Regions from separate parts of the Zhongshania guokunii genome, predicted to be linked through region 3. Evidence: predicted binding sites of a transcription regulator. Region 3 holds the regulator's gene; each other region holds the start of a gene.

Region 1 (5,832 bases), on a different contig from region 3:
GCTGCTTGAAGTTTTCAAACCACAGACTGCGGCTAGAGCAGTGATTTATGACTAAATCGGCCATTAAATCAAAATCACGGGCAATCGCACTCACGTCCTGCCAATCACCGAGCGAAGGATTCACTTCCACGTAGTTAATCACCGAGAAACCATCGTCGGAACTATAAGGGTAAAAGGGTAAAATATGGACGCCGCTCAACACCCCACGCAGCTCCCTGCGCAGAAAATCGTGCAGGGTGTGCAGCGGCCATTCCCCTTCACGCAAAATTGAGTCGCCGTAAGTGATGACCAATGCATCACTTTCGTCCCAGTGGTTTTTATGGGCCTCAGGCATAAAACAGCGCTGGTCTAGCGCCATTGCCCCCATCATCTGATCAATTAATACCTCGCCATCCAGGTCTGGATATAAAACCTGCAAATGGGCGGCTAAGCGCGTGCGTAAATGCTGCTCGGGGCCTAATTCCGTCATTACTGTGCGAATTCCTCGTTGTCAGCCTCCACCGCGGCCAGCATATCGGCCAGCAAGGTCGGCTCGGCGCTGCCTACCCGATTCCAGCTCGGTATAAACGGTGTTTCCATGGGGTTCTCTAAAAACATATTGCCGGCTTTCACAATATTCTGGGCGAATAGCTCTACCGCTTGTTCTTCGCGGTGTAAATCTAGATCAAGGCCGTTCATCACCGCGTCGGCGCGATAGCTGTCGACAAAATCTAGGGCAACTCGGTAATAGGTTGCCTTGATGGTGCGGAAGGTTTCGCTATTAAAAACCACGCCATTAGTGGCCAGCTTGCGAAAAATCGCTTTGGATATATCAATCGACATTTTCGACAGACCACTGCCGTCATCCGCCGCCGACAAGGACTGGTGCTTATGATCGTAAACATCCGCAATATCGACCTGACACAGCCGGTTGGTGGAGTAATTGCGGTACATCTCCGACAGCACGCCAATCTCTAAGCCCCAGTCACTGGGAATACGCAGATCATTTAACACATCCATGCGCATTGAGAACTCCCCCGACAAGGGGTAGCGATAGCTGTCTAAATACTCGAGATAATCCGAACCACCGAGAATTTTCTTTAAGGAGCGAATCAGTGGCGTGACCAATAAACGACTCACTCGGCCATTAATTTTGCCGTCGGCAACTCGCGCGTAATAGCCCTTACAAAACTCGTAATTAAAGGCCGGATTAGCCACGGGATAAAACAATTGCGCAAGCAGGCGACGGTCATAGGTCAGAATATCGCAATCGTGTAGGGCGATGGCCTCGGCGCGACCCGAGGCCTGAATAAAGCCAAGGCAATACCACACATTGCGGCCTTTACCTGGCTCTTCGGGAGAAAGACCGCGCTTTTTCAGCCGAGCATCAATGGCTCGCAGCCGCGGGCCATCATTCCACAGCACGCGGTGACGCTGAGGTAGCCGACTAAAGAATTTCAAGGCGTAGCGATACTGAGCCTCATCTGCTTGATCCAAACCAATAATAATTTCATCGATATAATCGACCTTGGCAATTTCATCAATGATCGCAGCCAGTGCCGGACCTTCCAACTCAGAAAACAGCGAGGGCAACATCAGCGCCATTGGCCGCTGCTTAGCAAACTGCTTCAATTCAGCCTCGATATCACTCACCGGCCGGTCAATTAAATTGTGTAAGGTAGTAATAATGCCGTTCTGGTAAAAATCGCCCATAACTTTCCCTATATTATTGTCATACGTTCGTGGTGGTGGCCCGACTTAATCACCGGCGCCAAAAATATCCAACAAGGCTTCATTCCAGCCCACCGGACCAAAACCTTCGGTAATACGCAAGTCTCCCTGTGGTGCCACTATTTGCGGCGGCGAATGATGTGGTGAACGCACCAGCACAGCAATATCGGCTCGCTCTAACATGGCAATATCATTGCCGCTGTCACCCAGCGCGATCAGCCGCGGCGCGGGCCCAGATGGGTATAAGCAAGAAGCCAGCCACGCCATCGCCCGCCCCTTATCTGCGGCGCCCATAATATGGATAAAACGCCCGCCTTTTAGTGCCTGCAAGCCCTCCGCAGCCAGCAGCACCGCAAACTCCTGCCAGCGTTCGTCACTGTCTTCCCAGCGAATAGGCTCAGAATATTCACGCTGCAGAGCTAACTCTGCCTCTTGTAAACTTAAACCCGTTATTTTGCACAAAGTTGGTGCATCACAGTCTGCAAAACCGGAAAACTGATAGCCGTACTGTGTTCGCCACCCGTGCAATAGCGTTAAAATCTGTTCGCGGCGTGGCGCAAATTCCTTTACCCGCTGGCCATTTACTACGCTCAAATCAACATCGGCCAGCAAATCACAGCCGGCGGGCACCACCACCGCCGCGCCATTTTCAATAATAAAGGGATAGGGATTATTCAGCTGCGCCGCCAACTGATGCAACTCCGCTTGGGTCTTGCTGGTATTGAGTACCCAAATCACCCCCAATTCAGCTAAACGCGCCAAGGCTGGCAATGCTGCGCTAAAAGAGTAATTGTCGTGATCGAGCAGGGTGCCGTCTAAATCACTAAACACAAGGCTTGGGCATGTCTCAGCAGCATGGTCATCGCCTTGCCGTGGGTAGTACGCAGCGCTAATCTGACGATCCGCCGCCATCGTCATTACGCAGTCTGCGCGCAGGGGCAGCGCTCGCAAACATTGCTCGGTAATGCGCTGGTAGTGCTGAATAAAGCGCTGAATGGCCGGCGCATCCATTAACGCCGAGGCGGAACCCGCATCCACCTTCGCCGCCAATTTTTGCTCTTGCTCAAGCCGCCAGCCCTGCACACAGCCAAAACTGGGCGCCGCCAGCATTAGCAAGTAATCAATTTGAGCAAAAAGGTCGCGGTACGGACCAGCGAGCGCGGCATTCACATAACGACGCCAAGCCCCGTCGCTATCCTCTGCCGACTCTAAAGCATTCACCGGCGCCAGCAGTGCTGAGGGCTCGCAAGCCTCTGCACCCAAACACCAGCCTTCAAATATAACGAGGTCAATGGGCCCACTGATTCGCGGCCAAACTGACCGCTGAGCGCGGTCGTCGCAGGATTTATCAAAGCGCGGCAAATCCATCGACTGCCCAGACTTGAGGGCCAGTAAGGCCGTCAAGGCCTGTTTGGCAAGCGCCACGTCGTGGCTGCCTGGCACACCGCGGGTCAGGAGCAAAGGGTGTTCGGTTTTCGCCAACACCTCTCGCTCAGTCCGACGCAGATAAAAGTCATCGATGGACACCACCGCGACCGTCATCCTGTACTCACACTGTAAATACCACTGTAAAAACGCGGCCAAGGTCGACTTACCGCTGCCCTGAGCGCCATGAATACCCAATACACGCAAATCGCCAGCGCGAATACGCGGCAATACACCCTCTATAAACGGGATGAAATAGGCATGAATCTGCTGCCGATACTGCTCCGGCAAACGCTCCTGCAATAAAAACGCTGCGAGGTCCGCGTTAGACAAAGAAACCCCCTTATAACCTATAGAATTACTTCTTAAGTCGTTTGTTAAAGAACTTAGTTATAGCGCAACCGTAAGTAAGCCTTGTTAGCTAAGTATGCCAATATGACTAAGCAGGTTTCTTGCCACCTAAGGTGGGACAGGAGAAAGTAGTTCAGAGAGGTAAAATAATAGGCAAAAAAAAGAGGCCCTTAGGCCTCTTTTAAAACACATTCGCAATCAGTGCTGATGACCGCCGGCGCCGTGAACATGGCCATGGCTAAGTTCTTCTTCGCTGGCAACACGCACTTCTTCAATGCTGACATCAAACTGCAATACCTGACCAGCCAAAGGGTGGTTGGCATCAACAGTAACAGACTCGTCATCAACCGCTTTAACGACAACAGTCTGCACTTGGCCTTGGGCACCCGAGGCTTGAAACTGCATGCCGACTTCGATTTGATCGACGCCTTGGAATGCTTCACGAGGTACCGCTTGGATCAATTCAGGGTTCAGCTCACCGTAGCCATCTTCTGGCTGAACAGTCACTTTCATCGCGTCGCCGGTAGTTTTACCGGTCAGCTCACGCTCTAAACCTGGGATAATACCACCGTGACCATGCAGATAGGCCAGTGGCTCTTGACCTTTAGACGTATCAATTTCAACGCCAGCTTCGTCGGTCAGGGTGTAGTGAAAAGCCACTACGCAATCGTTAGCAATAATCATGGGAGCCTCCCGTTAAAATAAGCCGACAAGCATGACAGTTTTGACCCGCGAGGTCACGCCACGGGGCCAATTTATTGCTTATTTGCCGAGATTCGACGATCAGTCACCGATATTGAGGAAGTTATCACGGACTCAGGCGCGACCAGAGATTTCCTCACCCACCTCAACAATTCGACGCCGCAGCCAGATGTGGCCTGGGTCGTGCTGCAAGAGCGGGCTCCAAGCCAATTTAAGTTCGATGGGAATAATCATAAACGGCGGCTTACGCACTGCTAAACGCGGATCATCGGTATACAAATTGGCCACTTGGGTTGGCAGGGTGGCAATAAGATCGGGGTGCTTTGCCAATAAAGCAGCCACTTGATAATGACGGGTAAACACCCGAATTTGGCGCTCGTGCCCACATTCGGCCAAGGCCTCGTCAACCCATCCCAGACGCTGGCTGTCGCGCTGACTCATGCCTCGCCCCACCCCCATGCCAGTCTTACTAACCCAGATATGGGGCGCAGCCAAAAATGCGTCCATATCAAAGTTTTCAAGCGCCGAATTGCCGCTACTCATCAAACACGAGAAGCTATCGCGCCACACCGTGGCCTGGTGAAAAGACTGAGGCAAACGATCGAAGCGATTGATCGCCATATCAATTTTGCCTTGCTCTAAATCCTGAAAGGTCACATCACTGGGCGTGAGGATATCTAGGGTAATATTCGGCGCCTCATCGCGCAGCTTAAATAGCAGCGGCATTAGCAAAGTAGACTCCGCGTAGTCGCTGGCCATAATCCGAAACACCCGCGAACTCTCCGTCACCTCAAACTCAGAAACAGGAAGTACCGCCTGTTCTACCGCCGACAAAATAGTCCGCACCTGGGGCTGTAGCTCCACGGCTCGCTCGGTAGGCGTCATGCCTTCGCTGGTGCGCACTAACAGAGGATCATTAAACAAATCCCGCAATCGCCGCAGACCATTACTCAAGGCTGGCTGGGTAATACCCAACTGCTCCGCGGCGCGCGTAACATTCTTCTCTCGCAGCAACACGTCGAGATAGACCAACAGGTTTAGATCGATTCGCGATAGATTCATACTAAGAATAACTCCGCAGGGCTTAATAGTTTGGGGTGATTATGGGCGTTTTTTAAGCGCTCTGCCAGCAGAGACACGGGAGACGCTATACGGCAGACGGTTAACGCTTTTGCATCTCCCGTTTTCCGTCACGCATCTCCCATAATAAAAAAGGCCCGGATAAATCCGGGCCAAGCCTCACTGACAGGAAAGGAATCGTTTAAAAACTTAAGCCTTAGCTTGAGCCTTGTATTCAATACGACGGCGATGCAGAACAGGCTCGGTGTAGCCGCTAGGCTGTTCGCAGCCCTTAAAGACCAGCTCACAGGCAGCCTGAAAGGCCACGCTGTCGTCGAAGTTAGGTGCCATTGGCGTATAGCTCGGATCGCTGGCGTTTTGGCGATCAACCACCGCAGCCATGCGCTTAATGGTTTCCATTACTTGTTCTTTGGTACACACACCGTGGTGCAACCAGTTGGCGATATGCTGGCTGGAGATCCGCAAGGTGGCGCGGTCTTCCATCAGTCCAATATCGTTGATATCTGGCACTTTAGAACAGCCAACACCAGCATCAATCCAGCGCACAACATAACCGAGCATGCC
Region 2 (5,832 bases), on a different contig from region 3:
CCGCCACCACCGATATTTGCTCGCCATTTTTGGCGATTAAAATATCGCCATCGGCAAGCACCTGACCCCGTTCAATATACCAAGACAAATCCTGGCCGCAGCGAGTTTTACCGCGAAAACGACTGCGCTGCCGATCTTGATAGTTCAGCACAATACTCATTTCTGGCGCTAAACCCTGGCCCTCACTTGCTACCTCAAAACACTCAAGCATCACTTACTTCCAAATTAAAATTAATTTTTCTCAACTAATTAGAACCAGCAAATCAAAACAAACAATAGCGCTGGGCCAAGGGCAGCTCGGTAGCGGGTTCACAAATTAATAGCTGGCCGTCGGCACGCACCTCGTAGGTATCAGGGTCGACCTCCATCACCGGCTGATAATTGTTCAACACCATATCGGCCTTGGTCACATTACGGCAGTTTTTCACTGCGACTAGCGGGCGATCTAAACCCAGTGCGCTGCCAATATCAGCATCAATCGCGGCTTGGCTAACAAAACTCACCGAGGTCTGCACACAGGCTTTACCATAGGCGCCGAACATCATCCGGTAATGCACCGGCTGCGGGGTGGGAATCGACGCATTGGGATCGCCCATGGGCGCGGCGGCAATGGCGCCGCCTTTAATAATCATGGCGGGTTTAATGCCGAAGAACGCTGGTTTCCACAACACCAAATCGGCAAGCTTACCTACCTCGATAGAACCCACCTCATGGCTAATACCGTGGGCAATGGCCGGATTAATCGTGTATTTGGCGATATAACGACGGGCGCGGAAATTATCATTATCTGCGCTGTCTTCTGCCAGCGGACCGCGCTGCACTTTCATTTTGTGAGCAGTCTGCCAAGTGCGACACACCACTTCGCCGACTCGGCCCATAGCTTGGGAGTCGGAGGCAATCATCGAGAAGGCGCCAAGGTCATGCAGAATATCTTCAGCGGCAATGGTTTCCTTGCGAATGCGGGAATCCGCAAAGGCCACGTCTTCGGGAATATTGGGATCAAGGTGATGACAGACCATGAGCATATCCAAATGCTCGTCCACAGTGTTCACCGTATAGGGCCGCGTCGGATTGGTCGATGACGGCAATACATTGGCCGCGCCGCAGGCTTTGATAATATCCGGCGCGTGACCGCCACCAGCGCCTTCGGTGTGATAGGTATGAATGGTGCGGCCCTTAAAGGCGGCGAGGGTGTCTTCGACAAAGCCCGACTCATTTAGGGTGTCGGTGTGAATTGCGACCTGCACATCGTATTTGTCCGCCACACTTAAACAACAATCGATAGACGCTGGGGTGGTGCCCCAATCTTCGTGGAGCTTTAAGCCCATGGCACCGGCTTTAATTTGCTCTTCCAGCGAATCTGGCAAACTGGCGTTGCCCTTGCCGAGAAAGCCCAAATTCATGGGAAAGCTCTCGGCGGCTTGCAGCATTTTGCCCATATGCCAAGCACCCGGCGTACAGGTGGTGGCATTGGTGCCGGTAGCGGGGCCGGTGCCACCACCGATCATGGTGGTCACGCCGCTCATCAAGGCCTCTTCAATTTGCTGAGGGCAAATAAAGTGGATGTGCGAATCGATGGCACCGGCGGTTAAAATCTGACCTTCACCGGCAATCACCTCGGTGCAGGGACCAACAATAATATCGACATTGGGCTGAATATCGGGATTACCGGCTTTACCAATGGCGCAAATTCGACCGGCCTTTATCGCCACATCGGCTTTAACCACGCCCCAGTGATCTAATATCAAAGCATTAGTAATTACCGTGTCTGGGGTATGAGCACCGCCTAACTGACTCTGGCCCATGCCGTCGCGAATGACTTTGCCGCCACCGAATTTCACTTCTTCGCCGTAGGTGGTGAAGTCCTTCTCTACCGAGATCCATAACTCGGTGTCAGCCAAACGCAGGCGGTCGCCCACTGTGGGCCCGTACATATCCGCGTAGGCGCGGCGATCTATCGTAGCCATTTATTTATGCTCCTTGCTTGTCGAGGGCGCCCATTACATCGCCACGAAAACCATACACTTCTCGCTTGCCCGCCAGCGCCACCAACTCTACTTGACGGCTTTGGCCAGGCTCAAAACGCACCGCGGTGCCCGCCGCAATATTCAAACGAAAACCCCGACTCGCCGCGCGATCAAAAATCAGCGCGGGATTGGTCTCAAAAAAATGGTAATGGGAACCAACCTGTATTGGCCGATCACCACTATTGGCCACGTCAATCACGCAGGTTTCGCGACCGGCATTGAGGGTAATATCGCCCTTGGCTGCGATTAATTCTCCGGGAATCATAAGTGCTCCGTTATGCCTATTTAAACGATGGGATTATGGACAGTGACCAACTTGGTACCGTCGGGGAAGGTCGCCTCCACCTGTACCTCGTGAATCATTTCGGCAATGCCGTCCATCACGTCATTTTTGGTCAGCACTTCACGCCCCGCGCTCATCATCTCGGCTACCGTGCGACCTTCGCGAGCGCCCTCCATTACCGCCGCCGAAATCAGCGCAATCGACTCGGGGTAATTTAATTTCAGGCCCTTGGCCATGCGGCGTTCGGCCAATAGTGCGGCGGTAAACAGTAATAATTTATCTTTATCTCTGGGACTCAATTCCATGGCGGTGTCATCCTGTTTTCAATTAATTCTCATTTCGATGCTTACTTAAGTGTTCCAAATCCGTGGCGGGCAGGCCTCGCGGCCATTAAATTGCGGTCGAAGCTGCGCCCACAGCCACGCAAAACCTTTGCGGCACTGCTCCGGCGAATCACCCAAATAGCGCGCTAAAAAAATATCCCGCTTTTGCGATAAGCCCCACTCCGCCGCCAACCAAGCATTTTGCTCAGCAAGCTTAGTGAGGCCGTCGCGCAATTTATCCATCATGGCCTGATCGCAAATCATCGTCGCGAAAAAGCTGCCGCTCACCGAGGCGCCAGCCATACCCCAAGGCGCATCCAGCATGGCGCTGCCCCCCAGCCATTCGGTGCGTTCAACTAATAGTGGTTTGCCGTCGCGACGTATGTCGATTTTTTGCAGGCAACGACCCTGGGCAAACCCTTCGCCACTGGCGCGGCGGCCCAGCACCACAATATCCCATGCACATAAACGGGCATTGCCCTGCAGAGCGAAGTGATTACTCAATTCGGCTTCAGCGCCTTCAAATACAATGGTTTCCTGGGGCAGCCATTCCAAACAGGCGCCATCGGCAACATCAGCGCTCACGCCTTGAGACTGCGCCGTTTTCGCCAAATCACTGCGATACACCTTGCCCGCCGAGGGCGTGGTCAACAGCGCTTGCGCCCCAGCATCCAAACTTACTGCCACCCGCAAGGTATCGCCGGCCACTATGCCGCCAGGCGGGTGCAGGAGATAAACATGACAGCAATCTCCCTCAGGATAAAAAGGACGCTGCACCCGCAATGGCCCCTTGTGTAAAATTCGCACCAAATCAGTGCGATTTTCACTGGCACGCAGACCAAGCTCAATCGCCGCTGGCCACGATTTACGCGGAGCCAGATCACCACCGTGGCCAGTATGTGCAGATATTAAGGGGGCTAGGGCCGTCAACGGCAATTCCTTGTTTGTAAAACTAATTAATAAGATCGCGGAGCGCCTTTGAGTTAACGCCGCTCAATGCGTTGCAAACAATATCCGTGAGCAATAACTGTACCATCACTGTGCGTTTTTATTAGCACTGCGCCAAATCGGATCTTATTATCGGAAAATGCGCACCAATATTAGGCGAGCTAGTGGGAGAGGCTTGACGGGAGACGGTAAACGCTAAGATAAAATCTAAACCCGACTTGCCTTTGCGTCTCCCGTCTCCCGTCCAGCATTTAGCTTGCGAGGCGCCATACATCTCCCATGCATCGCCAATAAACGATACACTTAGCCCATCAACGAGGTAACGATCCATGGCTAAACCCGATTTTATTGCCCAGCTGGCGCAACAGGCCAGCAAGCTGATGAATAATGGTCCTGAAATTCAGCAGGACATCGAAGAGAAAGTGCAGGTGTTACTACAAGGCGGATTCAGCCGCTTAAACGTGGTGTCTCGCGCCGAATTTGACGCCCAAGTCGCTGTGTTGAATCGCACGCGCAGCAAGTTGGAAACACTGGAGAAACAGCTCGCGGAATTAACTGAGCAATTAGCAAACCAAACCGGCAGCAATACCTAAACATCGTATTTCAAAGAATAGCGCCGCCTTCAAGGATGAAGACATGCCCCTCGCTACCGTATACAGCCGCGCCAAGCTTGGCGTGCACGCGCCACTGGTCACCGTAGAAGTCCACTTATCTGGCGGTTTGCCCGCCTTTAATATTGTCGGCTTGCCCGAGGCCAGCGTACGTGAAAGCCGCGACCGAGTGCGCTCTGCCCTCGTTAACTCGCGCTTTGAATTTCCGGTTAGCCGCATCACCGTCAACCTTGCCCCCGCCGACTTACCCAAAGAAGGTGGCCGCTTCGATTTACCTATCGCCATCGGAATCTTGGTCGCCTCTGGGCAATTGCCGACCGCACCACTCGCCAATTGCGAACTGATTGGCGAACTTGGGCTGAGCGGTGAATTGCGCGCGGTAGATGCCGCGCTGCCCGCTGCGGTGCAAGCTGGCGAGGCGGGGCACAGCCTGATACTGCCCGCCGCCAACGCGGGCCTTGCCAGTATTCTCGATACCAGCGATATTCGCGAGGCCCACTCCTTGCTCGCGGTAGTTGCCCACCTCCACGGCCAGCAGGCGCTGCCCTATGCTAGCGCCGACGATTCGGCAGAATTAGCCGAACACTATCCCGACCTCAGCGAGGTGCGCGGCCAAGCAGGCGCCAAACGGGCACTGGAAATCGCCGCGGCGGGCGGTCACTCGCTCTTACTCAGCGGCCCGCCCGGCACCGGAAAAACCCTACTCGCCAATCGCTTACCGGGTATTTTGCCACCCCTTAACGAAACTGAGCGTTTAGAAATTGCCACCGTGCAATCAGTCGCTGGGCTACCGCTGCGGCTGAACCGGCCTTTTCGCGCGCCCCACCACACCGCGTCGGGGGTGGCGCTGGTTGGCGGTGGCAGCTATCCGCGGCCCGGTGAAATTTCCTTGGCCCATCACGGCGTATTATTTTTAGATGAACTGCCCGAATACCCCCGCAAAGTACTCGAAGTACTACGCGAACCGATAGAATCTGGTGAGGTAACCATTTCACGCGCTACCCAACAATTAACCTTCCCGGCTCGATTTCAATTAATAGCGGCGATGAACCCATGCCCTTGCGGTTTTGATGGCGACAGCGGCAAGGACTGCCGCTGCACCCCCGACCAAATCCAGCGCTATCGGGGCAAGCTATCTGGGCCGCTACTCGACCGCATCGATTTACGCATTACCGTGCCCCGCCTGCCGCCAGGGGTTTTACAGGAAGATGGCCTAGCGGAAAGCAGCGCCACCGTGCGCGAGCGAGTTTGCGCGGCCCGCGACCGCCAATTGCTGCGCAGCGGCAATATCAACGCCCAACTCAGCGCCGCGCAGGTGCGGCAGTTTTGCTCGCTAGACACCCCCAGCAAGCAATTCATGCTCAAAGCTGAGCAAAAACTCGGGCTGAGCGCCCGCGCCCACCACCGCTTGCAAAAGATCGCACGCAGTATTGCTGACCTCGCTGGCGCTGAGGCTATTAGCCTTGCCCATTTACAGGAGGCCATGATTTACCGAGGCGAACTTTAACGGTATTAATTAGCCGCATTCGCCCTGAGAGTTCTTGTTGACCATACGCACTGTTACAATGCCCGGCCCTTCTAGCACAATCTCGGGAAAGATCATCAGCGTGAGTAAACTCAACGACAGACAACGCGAAGCG
Region 3 (5,832 bases):
GGCAATGATTGCGCCCATTAGCGGATCGCCAAACCACAGCGTGGTTGCGCCCGCTACAATGACCGCCCACAGCAGGCCGTTAATGGCGCCAACCATGATTTCACGATTAATCAGCCAGCGGCTATTGTCGCGGCTGATATGGCCCAGTGCCATACCGCGAATAACGACTGTGAGGGTTTGGGTGCCCGCTACGCCGCCCATGCTGGCAACTATTGGCATGAGCACGGCCAAGGCCACGACTTTTTCAATGGTGGCTTCAAATAAATTGATTACCCCAGAGGCGATAAACGCGGTGAGCAGGTTGATGCCCAGCCAAATAGCGCGTCGCGGTGCGGTGGTGAGTACGGCGGCGAAGGTATCTTCATCCTCGTCCAAACCGGCCATGCTCATCAGCGAGTGGTCGGATTCTTCTCGGATAACGTCAACCACGTCATCGATGGTGATTCGCCCTAATAGTAAGCTGTCGTCGCCTATAACCGGCGCCGACACCCAGTCGTGACGGGCAAAGAGCATGGCAACTTCGTTGGACGACATGCTGGCCGAGATCGGTTCGACCTCGGTGTCCATGATTTCCCGAACGGTGACGCTGGGGTCAGATACCAGCAGTTTGCGCAGTGACAAGATGCCGATGTACTGATCGTTGCGGTTGACCACAATTAGGTTGTCGGTCATTTCGGGCAGGCTTTCGTGGCGACGTAAATAGCGCAGTGCCACGTCGAGGGTGATGTTAGGCCGCACGGTGATCGTGTCGGTGTTCATCAAACCACCGGCGGTGTCCTCGTCAAAGGACAGCACGTGCTCTACGCGGAGGCGGTCCTGATGATCCATTGACTCGAGAACTTCACGAATAACCCGATCCGGTAATTGCTGGAGAATGTCCGCAATATCATCGGTTTCAAGGCCTTCGGTGATGGCGGCCACTTCTTCGGCGTCCATCTGGCGCAGAAATTGGCTCTGCACTTCGTCATTGAGGTGTTGGAGGATGTCACCTTCATTCTCAATGTCGATCAGCTGCCACAGCACACTACGAATTTTGTGTGGTGTGGATTCAATAAGGTGGGCGGCGTCTGCGGGGGGCAGGCCATTTAGCATGCGGCGGATTTGCAGGAAACCACCGGAACCCAAGGCGTCATTGAGGGTTTTGAGTTGGCTCTCGGTTTGAAGCTTGTCTGCAGTCTGGGCCATACCTATCCCTAGCCTGAGCCGTGATGGTTAAAAGAGTAGTCTGGCTAATTATCCTTTAAAGCGGGCCGCGCAACAATCCGCGAAGGAGTTGCGGGTGAAATAAAGTTAAATCTTACTCTCCCTCGCCAAAACGTTGATTAATAAGATCTTGTATTGCGGCCATCGCGGCATCTTCGTCGCTGCCATCGCAAATAACGGCGATCTCGGTACCCTTGCTGGCGGCGAGCATCATCAGCGCCATAATACTTTTGCCGTCGACTGATTTGTCGCCAATGCGAATGGTAACCGCAGCGCTATAGGCGGCGGTGGTGGCGACAAGTTTGGCTGCTGCGCGGGCGTGCAGGCCCAATTTATTAATAATTATTAGTTTGGTTTCGACCATCGTAATCTCTAGTGCTGCAGCTCGCGGTGGCGAACTTGGAGGTCTGGGTAATTGTTGCGAAGCACCTCTGCGAGGGTTTCAACCATATATACTGAGCGATGTTGGCCACCGGTGCAACCAATGGCGATGGTGAAATAGCTGCGATTGCTGGCTTCAATTTTGGGTAGCCATGTCTGTATATATTGCAGAATATCAGCGTGCATTTGCTGAACATCTGCTTGCTTGCTAAGAAAATCTTGTACGGCGGAGTCTCTGCCGGTTAAGGCACGTAAACCTTCCTGCCAGTGGGGGTTGGGTAGCATGCGTAAATCGTAGACTAGGTCAGCGTCGAGGGGTAGTCCGCGCTTGAAACCGAAGGACTTCAGCTGCACCGTTAGGCGGCTGGCGTCGGTGCCAAGAATTCGGTCGCGTATGGTCGCGCGCAATTCGTGGACGGTCATGTCGCTGCTGTCGATTGCCAGCGATGCTTCTACCACAATTGGTTCGAGGAGGATCGACTCAAGTTTGATCGCGTCGGCCAGCGGCAGTGAATCGGTTGCTAAGGGGTGGCGGCGACGGGTTTCGCTGAAGCGCTTAATTAACTTGTCGTCACCAGCATCGAGAAACACTATTCGCAGTTGAGCGTGTTTTTTGACTTGTTCACAGAGCGATTTAAACTTTGCTAAGCCAACTGGAGAGTTGCGGGCGTCGATACAGACCGCAACTTTCTGGTGGGCATTCAGCGGGTTTTGCGCTAGTTCGCGCACTAGTTCAGGTAGTAGCGACACCGGTAAATTGTCGATGGCATAAAAGCCTTCATCCTCAAGTTGGTGAAGGGCGGTACTTTTTCCGGAGCCGGAGCGGCCGCTGAGGATGATCATTTCCATTAGGGTTTCAATGCACGTTCAAGTAGCGCTTGGTCGGAGTCGGCATTGCGCAGGTCGCGACGAAACTCTTCCTCGTTAAACGCTGTGGCCAGTGCGCCGAGAACCTTGAGGTGCTCATCGTGGGCTTCGGCAGGGACAATAAGGGCGAATACGAGATCCACGGGGGCGTCGTCGATGGCCTCAAAGTCGATGGGCTGCTCTAGCTTAAGGAGCATGCCGGTGATCGCTGAGCAGCGGTTGCTGCGGCAGTGGGGAATCGCCACGCCGTGGCCGATACCGGTACTACCCAGACGTTCTCTGGCGAGCAATTCATTGAATAATTCGTCGGCGTTAAATTCGTCATTATCGGCACTGATTTCAGTAGAGATGTATTCGAGAAGACGTTTTTTACTGGTAACGGACGCACCGCTATGGGTGCGTCCTAGTGTGAGAATGGAATTGAGTATCATGGTTTCTTGCAACAGAGAGAGTGAGTGGATCGAAAGGTCTCAGCGACCTAGCGATTTTTCTTTGTGTTTAATTAATTGCCGGTCGAGTTTGTCGGTTAGGCTGTCGATTGCCGCGTACATATCCTCCGATTCACAGGTGGCAAATAAATCGGCGCCGGCAACGTGAACGGTGGCCTCGGCTTTCTGGACCAATTTTTCCACAGACAGGGTGACGTCGGTATTGGTGATATTGTCAAAGTGTCGTTGAAGTTTGCCGAGTTTTGTATTGACGTAATCGCGAAGAGACGGGGTGACGTCAACGTGGTGACCACTAACAGTAATCTGCATATTTTACTCCTTCATCGCTGAATATAACTAGCGCCTCACGGCGCGTGTATGACGACAATGACCGTAACAGGGGCACTGCCACTATACTAGTCGTTTCCGCTCGTTTGAGGGCGGAATAACCAGTGATTCTCGATATTTTGCAATGGTGCGACGGGCAACTTGGATGCCTTGCTCGCCTAGTAAGTCAGTGATTTTGCTGTCGCTCAGCGGCTTGCGCGGGTTTTCAGCGGCAACCAGTTTTTTGATTAGAGCGCGAATCGCGGTAGAGGAGCATTCACCGCCAGTATCGGTGGACACATGGCTGGAAAAGAAGAATTTGAGCTCAAAAATTCCCCGCGGGGTGTGCATGTATTTTTGGGTGGTTACCCGTGAGATGGTGGATTCGTGCATGCCCACCGCCTCGGCAATATCGTGCAGGACGAGTGGCTTCATGGCCTCTTCGCCGTACTCAAAAAAGCCGCGCTGGTATTCGACAATTTTGGTGGCGACCTTCATTAAAGTCTCGTTGCGGCTGAGCAAGCTTTTAATGAACCAGCGCGCTTCTTGCAAATTGTCGCGAATATAGTCGTTGTCGCTGCTATTGCTGCTTTTCCGCGCCAGTGCCGCGTAGTGGGCATTAATCTGGATTTTGGGGGCAATGTCGGGATTTAATTCGACCAACCAGCGATCATCCTTCTTGCTTACAAACACATCGGGAACCACATACTCGGTTGAGTCGGCACCAATGCCGTCACCGGGAGTGGGGTTGAGTGATTGAACTAATTTAATCACTTCGCGAAGCTGTTCTTCTTTCAAGCGGCAGCGGCGCATAATCTGGTTATAGTCGCGATTTCCCAATTGCGCCATATATTGGCTTACAACAAGGCTAGCTTCTTCGACGTAGGCTGTGCCTGCGGGTAATTGCTTCAGCTGAATTAAGAGGCACTCTTGTAAGTCGCGGGCAGCGACCCCCGGAGGATCAAATTGTTGAATGAGGTGTAAAACCGCATTGAACTCTTCAATTTCAATGTCTTCATTGGCAAAGCCTTCAACTAATTCTTCGGCGCTAACGGTTAGTCGGCCTTTTTCATCGATGGCATCGATAATGGCTTCGGCAATAATGCGGTCAATTTCTGACAAGCGACTGAGGTTAAGCTGCCAGCGCAGGTGGTCTTGTAGGGAGTCGGAGCTGGAGTTCCGGTAATCGTTGTTGTAGTCGCTGTCTTCCGACGAGGAGCCTGAGCCCGTGCCGCTGCCGGTGGTTTGGTAAACGTCGTCCCACTGGCTGTCGACGGGCAGATCTTCAGGTATATCACTGCGCTCAGCCCAGTCGGCGTCGGCTTCTGGTTGTGGCGCTTCTGTCTCTTGATCGCTGGTTTTTTCGGCCTTTTTGGGTTCGGCGGAGGTCGGTTCGATATTGACCTCGATGTCTTCGCCCTCGTCGCTGATTTCAAGTAGTGGGTTTGAGTCTAGCGCCGATTGGATTTCTTGCTGAAGGTCGAGGGTGGATAATTGTAATAAGCGAATCGCTTGTTGCAGCTGAGGTGTCATGGTCAAGCTTTGACCGACTTTGAGCTGTAGCGATTGTTTCATAGGCAGTGGCTTCTACAACAGGACAGTGGCAACACGAACAAATGAGTTTGTTCTACCGGCAATGATTATGCCTCTCTCTCAGTGTAGTCGGGACAATCATTGCCTGCAATACCTGTGCCGGTTCATTTGTAAAAGACTGGTAGTCTTTGAATAAAAACGTCGTGTTGCGCAATGGCGGTGGCCGTGCACTGCGACAGCCAAGTTTAGAACCTTTGGCGTGGCCGCAAAGTTACTGTTAAAACCTGTCGGGTGGGCTTATAGCGTAAATTTATCGCCAAGGTAAATGTCGCGCACAATCTGGTTGTTGAGTACGGTGTTGGCGTCACCTTCGGCGACAATACGGCCTTCGCCAACGATATAGGCTTTGTCGCAAATGTCGAGGGTTTCACGAACATTGTGATCGGTGATTAGTACGCCTATACCTCGCGCCTGCAGATGTTTGACGATATTTTGGATATCGTTTACCGAGATAGGATCGACGCCGGCAAAGGGTTCGTCAAGCAGGATAAAGCTGGGTTCGGTCGCAAGTGCGCGTGCAATTTCAACTCGGCGGCGCTCGCCGCCTGAGAGTGACATGCCCATGGATTTGCGAATATGGGTGATATGAAATTCCTGGAGGAGGGCCTCGAGTTTTTCATTGCGCTGTTTGCGGTTGAGGTCGCTGCGGGTCTCTAGAATGGCCATGATGTTATCGGCGACGCTCAATTTACGAAATATTGACGCTTCCTGGGGTAAATAACCGACGCCGTGTTTGGCGCGGCCGTTAATTGATAAGCGGGTAAGGTCGCGGTCATCGAGCCGGATCGAGCCGCGGTCGGCATTCACAATGCCTACAATCATGTAAAAACAGGTGGTTTTGCCGGCGCCGTTGGGGCCGAGTAGGCCTACTATTTCACCGCTGCTAATGGTGAGCGACACATCCTTAATGATTTCGCGGCCCTTGTAGGCTTTGGCGAGATTACTGGCTTGCAGTACGGGCATAATTAACGCGACTCTTCGCTATTGGTGCTTTCCGCTGGTGGGCTATTAGCGGGCTTGTCGTCGGCAGCGG
Region 4 (5,832 bases), on a different contig from region 3:
CTGCTGTTTGGTTCAGAAACTTCGGGTCTACCGCCAGCAGTGCGGGAAAGTTTAGGGCAGGAACACTGCTTGCGCGTGCCAATGATGGCCGAAGCCCGCAGTTTGAATTTATCGAATACGGTCGCGCTGGTGAGTTATGAGGCGTGGCGGCAAGTGGGATTTTTAGGGGCTCAGGTCTGAGGCCAGCTCGGAGTGGGAGACGCTTGACGGGAGACGGAAAATGCAAAGGCCAAGCGAGCTCTGCACCGCTTTTTTACTTTTAAGCATCTCCCGTCTCCCGTAACGCATTTAGCGTCGATTAATCCTCATCATCTCCACCCATTCCTAATTCCTTAATCTTGCGGGTCAGGGTGTTGCGTCCCCAGCCGAGCAGGTTTGCGGCGTCGCGGCGGCGGCCGTGGGTGTGGCGCAGGGCGGCTTCGATCATGATGCGTTCAAACTGAGGTACGGCGCGGTCGAGTAGTTTTTCGCGGCCCAGCATTAGTTCTTGGTCTGCCCAGCGTTTGAGGTTGTCCTGCCAGTTAGAGGCGGGCGCGGCTTCGCCTTGGGGGCGCTCTAGTAGTTCTGGCGGTAGGTCGTCGACATGAATTTCGCGACCTGAGGCCATCACTGTCAGCCAGCGGCAGGTGTTTTCCAATTGACGAACATTGCCCTGCCATTCCATCTGGCACAAATATTCTTCGGTTTCTGGGCGCAGACGCTTGGGTTCAACGTTTAACTCATTGCCTGCGCGGGTAAAAAAGTGCTGCATGAGCTTGGGTATGTCTTCGCGGCGCTCTGAAAGCTTGGGCAGGTGAATGCGAATAACATTGATGCGGTGAAATAAATCTTCGCGGAAGTGGTTGCTCTTAACCAGTTGTTCTAAGTTTTGGTGGGTTGCGGCAATAATGCGCACATCAACTTTGACCGGCGTGTGACCACCTACCCGATAAAATTCGCCATCTGCCAATACCCGCAGTAGACGGGTTTGGGTATCGGCGGGCATGTCACCAATTTCATCCAAAAACAGGGTGCCGCCATTGGCTTGTTCAAAGCGGCCGCGGCGCTGGGCGCTGGCGCCAGTAAAGGCGCCTTTTTCGTGGCCGAACAGTTCCGATTCCATTAGGTCTTTGGGGATGGCGGCCATGTTTAGTGCGATAAAGGGCTTGGTGGCGCGGGGGCTGTGGCGGTGTAGCGCCTGCGCGACCAACTCTTTACCAGTACCGGATTCTCCGTTTATTAACACTGTTATATTCGACTGCGACAAACGGCCAATGGCCCGAAAAACTTCCTGCATAGCTGGCGCTTCACCGATAATCTCGGTGGTTTCAAGCGGTGCTTGCTCGGGCAGTAGATTGCGATTTTTGTTGGCGTGCTGCAGTGCGCGCTGGGTGGTGGCAACGGCATCGTCAACGTCAAAGGGTTTGGGTAGATACTCGAAGGCGCCGCCTTGGTAGGAAGCTACTGCGCTGTCTAGGTCGGAGTGCGCGGTGGTGATAATTACCGGTAAACCGGGGTGGGCGGCGGTAATGCGTGATAATAATTTAAGGCCGTCGATACCGGGCATGCGAATATCGCTGATGATAGCGTCGGGTACCTCCGATTCGAGTTCGCTAAGCAAGCCGTCGCCGTTTTCGAAACAGCGGGTAATAATGCCGGCTTGGTTCAGGGCTTTTTCGAGCACCCAGCGTATCGATCGATCGTCGTCAGCTATCCAGACAGCATTGGTTTGGCTCATGAGGCGTGCTCCAGCGGAATATGCAGTGAGAAGGTGGTGTTACCAGGCTCGCTGCTGCATTCGATTAGTCCGTTATGATGATTGAGTATGGATTGTGCAATTGAAAGGCCTAAGCCTGTGCCCTCTGCGCGACCACTGACCATGGGCAGAAAAATTGATGCGCGCAGGTCTTGGGGGATGCCTGGGCCGTTATCAATAATATCGACACTGCACACCAAGCGGTGGCGGTGAGTGCCAATAGTGAGCTGGCGCAAGGTGCGAGTACGAATAATTATCGTGGGGTCGCTCTCTTCGTTACCCTGTTGGCGCAGTGCTTGTTGGGCATTGCGAGTGACATTTAAAAATGCCTGAATGAGTTGTTCGCGGTCGCCAAGAATATCGGGAATGCTTGGGTCGTAGTCGCGAATTATGCGGATATAGCCTTCGCTTTCAGCTTCGACGAGTTGGCGCACTCGCTCTAAGACTTCGTGGATATTGGTCAATTGTTTTTCAGGTGCGCGGTGAGGTCCGAGCATGGTGTCGACCAAATTGCGCAGCCGGTCGGCCTCTTCAATGATGATATTGGTGTAGTCATGGAGTTTGGGGTCGCTGAGCTCTCTTGCTAATAGCTGCGCTGCACCGCGGAGGCCGCCAAGGGGGTTTTTAACCTCGTGGGCAATACCGCGTATTAGCGCCTGACTATTTTGCTGTGACGACAATAGGCCTTCTTCGCGACTGATTCTAATAAGTCGATCCAGCGGCTGTAATTCGATGATGAGCGAGGTGCGGCGATTTTCAGTAACTGGGGTTACGGCGTAATCGACGGTAATTTCAATGCCTGAGCGCAAGGTTAGAACAGTCTCGCGTTTGGTATAAGCCTCACAGTTGTTAATGGCGTCGAGTAATTTTACAAGCGTGTCTTCTTGCTCGTGGAATAGCTTGGTGATCGCTTCGCCGTGAATACGTTGATCTGACACCGCCAATAAAGCCTCTGCCGCGGGATTTATATAGCTCACAGTCAGGTTCGGCTCTACCAATAAGATCGCCGTTTTAAGGTTGTCGAGAATTTGATGGTGGATATTACTCGGGGGCATAGCGTCGCCATTATGTTCGTAATGCATTAGCTCAAAGCAATTTCTAGGCCAAGCGAGTTTGGGTGGTTCAACTGGCAATATCGACGGCTTTCGAGGGGCTCATGTGATGAGGGTCCCAATTTAGTGCGTTGCCAGCGGTGGTGGCGCGCAATATTTGCGGGCGTTCCTGCCCTTAGTATAGAGGGTTAAGCTCCAAATTGGTGCGTAAATTATAGGCTTTGCTTAGTTTCCTGGCAGATACACCATGATGTCGACGGCGTCTTTGCTAATTTGCCTGCCGTGCTCGTCGATGATGCTTGCGCCTATGCGATGGGGGCCACGGCTTAGGCGGGGGATGGTGTATTGGGTACTGCTGGAGCGAGTGAGGGTGTCATTGTCTAGGCTAAAGACGATGCGCTGTGAGGGATCTAGTGGATTTTGGGTGCTAGTGCTAACGGTGGTGGCGATGAGTCCATTGGCGATAATGGCGCCGTTGTTGGGGGATTGAATTGTGATTCGGTTGTCGGGGCTTACGTTAATGCTAGTGGGGCGGTGGTTGGGGCGATTACTAACGTCAGTTGCTGGGGTGGTATTGGTGGGTGGGAGTTTCACTGGGGTGCTGTTCTTTGGCGCTTTGTCAGAAAACACAGTGTTGCCGTATTGGTCGGTAGAGCGGTAAATTTCAGTGGCAAAGCTAAGGCTGCTAAGCAGCATGGAACAAATTAGGAGTAGGTAGCGAGCCATACAGCACCTCGGTATTTAATGGCTCTATGATGTGGTGAAGCGCGGAGGAGTGCAAGCTTTGCGAATGGTGTGGTAGGTGTGTAGCGGGAATGAATAAAGGGAGGTTGTAGGTACAAAAAAGCCCGCATGAAGCGGGCTTTTTAAGCGCAGTATGGTTTAAACGCTGTAGTACATATCGAACTCAACGGGGTGAGTTGTCATGGCTAGGCGCTCAACTTCCTGAGACTTAAGGGCGATGTAAGCATCGATAGTATCGTCGTCAAAAACGCCGCCGGCGGTTAAGAATGAACGATCCGCATCCAGTGCCTGCAGGGCCTGGTCTAGGCTAGAAGCAACGGTTGGGATTGATGCGGCTTCTTCTGCAGGTAGGTCGTACAGATCTTTATCTGCAGCGTCGCCGGGGTGGATCTTGTTTTGAATGCCGTCAAGACCAGCCATTAGCATTACCGCAAACGCGAGGTAAGGGTTAGCTGACGGGTCTGGGAAGCGAACTTCAACGCGACGCGCTTTGGGGTTTGGTACAAAAGGAATACGGATAGAGGCAGAGCGGTTACGTGCTGAGTAAGCCAGCATTACCGGTGCTTCAAAACCGGGAACCAGACGCTTATACGAGTTGGTAGAGGCGTTGGTGAAGGCGTTAATAGCGCGAGCGTGCTTGATGATACCGCCAATGTAGAACAGGGCGGTTTCAGACAGGCCGCCGTATACGTCGCCAGCAAATAGGTTGGTGCCGTCTTTGCTCAGAGACATGTGAACGTGCATGCCGCTGCCGTTGTCGCCAACGATAGGCTTAGGCATAAATGTTGCGGTTTTGCCGTAGGCGTGGGCAACATTGTGTACACAGTACTTGAGGATCTGTACTTCATCCGCTTTTTTAACGCAGGTGTTTGGGCCAACGCCGATTTCACACTGACCAGCTGTGCCTACTTCGTGGTGGTGTACTTCAATGGTCAGGCCCATATCGGTCATGGCATTACACATGGCGCCACGCAGGTCGTGGAGGCTGTCGACTGGTGGTACGGGGAAGTAGCCGCCTTTAACACCTGGGCGATGGCCGGTGTTGCCTTCTTCAAAGTTGTCGCCTGATTTCCAGGCCGCTTCGTCAGAGGCAATCGCATAGCTAGCGCCTTCCATTGAAACTTTCCATTTAACATCGTCAAAAATGAAAAACTCGGGCTCGGGGCCAAATAGTGCGTTATCGGCAATGCCAGATGCGCGCATATAGTCTTCGGCGCGTTGGGCGATAGAGCGTGGATCGCGGTTGTAGCCCTGCATAGTAGATGGCTCTACGATATTGCAGCGGATGATAATAGTAGATTCTTCGGTAAAGGGATCAAGAACCGATGCGGAGTCGTCAGGCATCAGGATCATGTCGGATTCGTTAATGCCCTTCCAGCCGGCAATGGATGAACCGTCAAACATTTTGCCGTCTTCAAAAAAGCTTACATCGACGTCTGTTGCCGGAATAGTGACGTGTTGCTCTTTGCCCTTGGTATCGGTAAAGCGCATGTCCGCCCACTTCACGTCATTTTCGGCGATTAACTGCAGAGTGTTCTCTGACATTATGTTCGTCCTCCAGATAGAGAGAGTAAGTTTGAATTCGGCATCGCCGAGGAGTGTTGATTATATTCGCATTGTATTGTGCCGCATAGCGACGCAATCTGCGAACTGAAAAGGCAATAAACATGCCGATATTAGGCTATTTCATAGTATTACTTCGCAATGGCGTTTAATCGTTTTGCTTAAAGCTTGTGCATGAAGCTAAAAAGCCTGCGCCATATTGGTGCTTGTGTTGAAATTTAGCACTATTTTTGTGCGTTAAAGGCGGGCTGCCCCCTGTAAGGCTGAGGGGGTATAATAGGCGGCCCTCCAATTTTTTCGGTCGTTAAATGAAATTCCTCGTTAAATTATTTCCTGAAATCATCATCAAGAGTAAACCGGTTCGCAAGAAATTTACTCGGCAGCTGCGCGACAATTTGCGTAAGTTACTGCTGCCGCTAGACCCGAACCTAGAGATTATTCGCGATTGGGACAGGATAACTATTGAAACCGCTAGTGAGGACCCCGAGGTCATCGCTGGTTTTGTTGCGGTACTCAGTAATACGCCAGGTATTTCACACTTTGTTGAAGTGCTGGAATATCCTCTGGTGGATGTGCACGATATTTACGAAAAAACTCGCCTTGCCATTGGCGATAGCCTGCGCGGTAAGCGATTTGTGGTGCGTTGTAAACGGGTGGGTAAACACGACTTTAATTCTAGTGAAGTTGAGCGCTATGTGGGCGGGGGGCTGAATCAGCACGTTGAGTCAGCGGGTGTGG

The links. Region 3 encodes sigma-54, which starts transcription at its own class of promoters, with help from an activator protein. Its sites were predicted from a motif close to TGGCACANNNNTTGCNNT; they were not measured.
Region 1: a site for sigma-54 is predicted at 3,576-3,593, ahead of AB4876_RS15375 (HAD-IIB family hydrolase). Genes of this name have one in related genera too.
Region 2: a site for sigma-54 is predicted at 3,651-3,668, ahead of AB4876_RS03160 (urease accessory protein UreD). Genes of this name have one in related genera too.
Region 4: a site for sigma-54 is predicted at 2,824-2,841, ahead of glnL (nitrogen regulation protein NR(II)). Genes of this name have one in related genera too.

The regions. Positions count from the first base shown of each region.
Region 1 is NZ_JBFRYA010000015.1:29,487-35,318, forward strand. Features, by position in the region: gene AB4876_RS15365 (alpha-amylase family glycosyl hydrolase) at 1-469, opposite strand, end outside; gene AB4876_RS15370 (glycosyltransferase family protein) at 469-1,692, opposite strand; gene AB4876_RS15375 (HAD-IIB family hydrolase) at 1,738-3,468, opposite strand; gene AB4876_RS15380 (FKBP-type peptidyl-prolyl cis-trans isomerase) at 3,685-4,170, opposite strand; gene AB4876_RS15385 (LysR family transcriptional regulator) at 4,303-5,250, opposite strand; gene AB4876_RS15390 (malate synthase G) at 5,458-5,832, opposite strand, start outside.
Region 2 is NZ_JBFRYA010000002.1:110,278-116,109, forward strand. Features, by position in the region: gene ureE (urease accessory protein UreE) at 1-211, opposite strand, end outside; gene ureC (urease subunit alpha) at 264-1,967, opposite strand; gene AB4876_RS03150 (urease subunit beta) at 1,972-2,292, opposite strand; gene ureA (urease subunit gamma) at 2,313-2,615, opposite strand; gene AB4876_RS03160 (urease accessory protein UreD) at 2,661-3,563, opposite strand; gene AB4876_RS03165 (accessory factor UbiK family protein) at 3,911-4,174, shown strand; gene AB4876_RS03170 (YifB family Mg chelatase-like AAA ATPase) at 4,218-5,699, shown strand; gene rep (DNA helicase Rep) at 5,800-5,832, shown strand, end outside.
Region 3 is NZ_JBFRYA010000004.1:154,675-160,506, reverse strand. Features, by position in the region: gene mgtE (magnesium transporter) at 1-1,185, opposite strand, end outside; gene AB4876_RS06175 (HPr family phosphocarrier protein) at 1,298-1,567, opposite strand; gene rapZ (RNase adapter RapZ) at 1,576-2,433, opposite strand; gene AB4876_RS06165 (PTS sugar transporter subunit IIA) at 2,433-2,882, opposite strand; gene hpf (ribosome hibernation-promoting factor, HPF/YfiA family) at 2,922-3,209, opposite strand; gene AB4876_RS06155 (RNA polymerase factor sigma-54) at 3,291-4,781, opposite strand; gene lptB (LPS export ABC transporter ATP-binding protein) at 5,037-5,762, opposite strand; gene lptA (lipopolysaccharide transport periplasmic protein LptA) at 5,765-5,832, opposite strand, start outside.
Region 4 is NZ_JBFRYA010000015.1:54,104-59,935, reverse strand. Features, by position in the region: gene AB4876_RS15485 (tRNA (cytidine(34)-2'-O)-methyltransferase) at 1-180, shown strand, start outside; gene ntrC (nitrogen regulation protein NR(I)) at 299-1,717, opposite strand; gene glnL (nitrogen regulation protein NR(II)) at 1,714-2,790, opposite strand; gene AB4876_RS15470 (DUF4124 domain-containing protein) at 3,013-3,513, opposite strand; gene glnA (glutamate--ammonia ligase) at 3,670-5,076, opposite strand; gene thiI (tRNA uracil 4-sulfurtransferase ThiI) at 5,403-5,832, shown strand, end outside.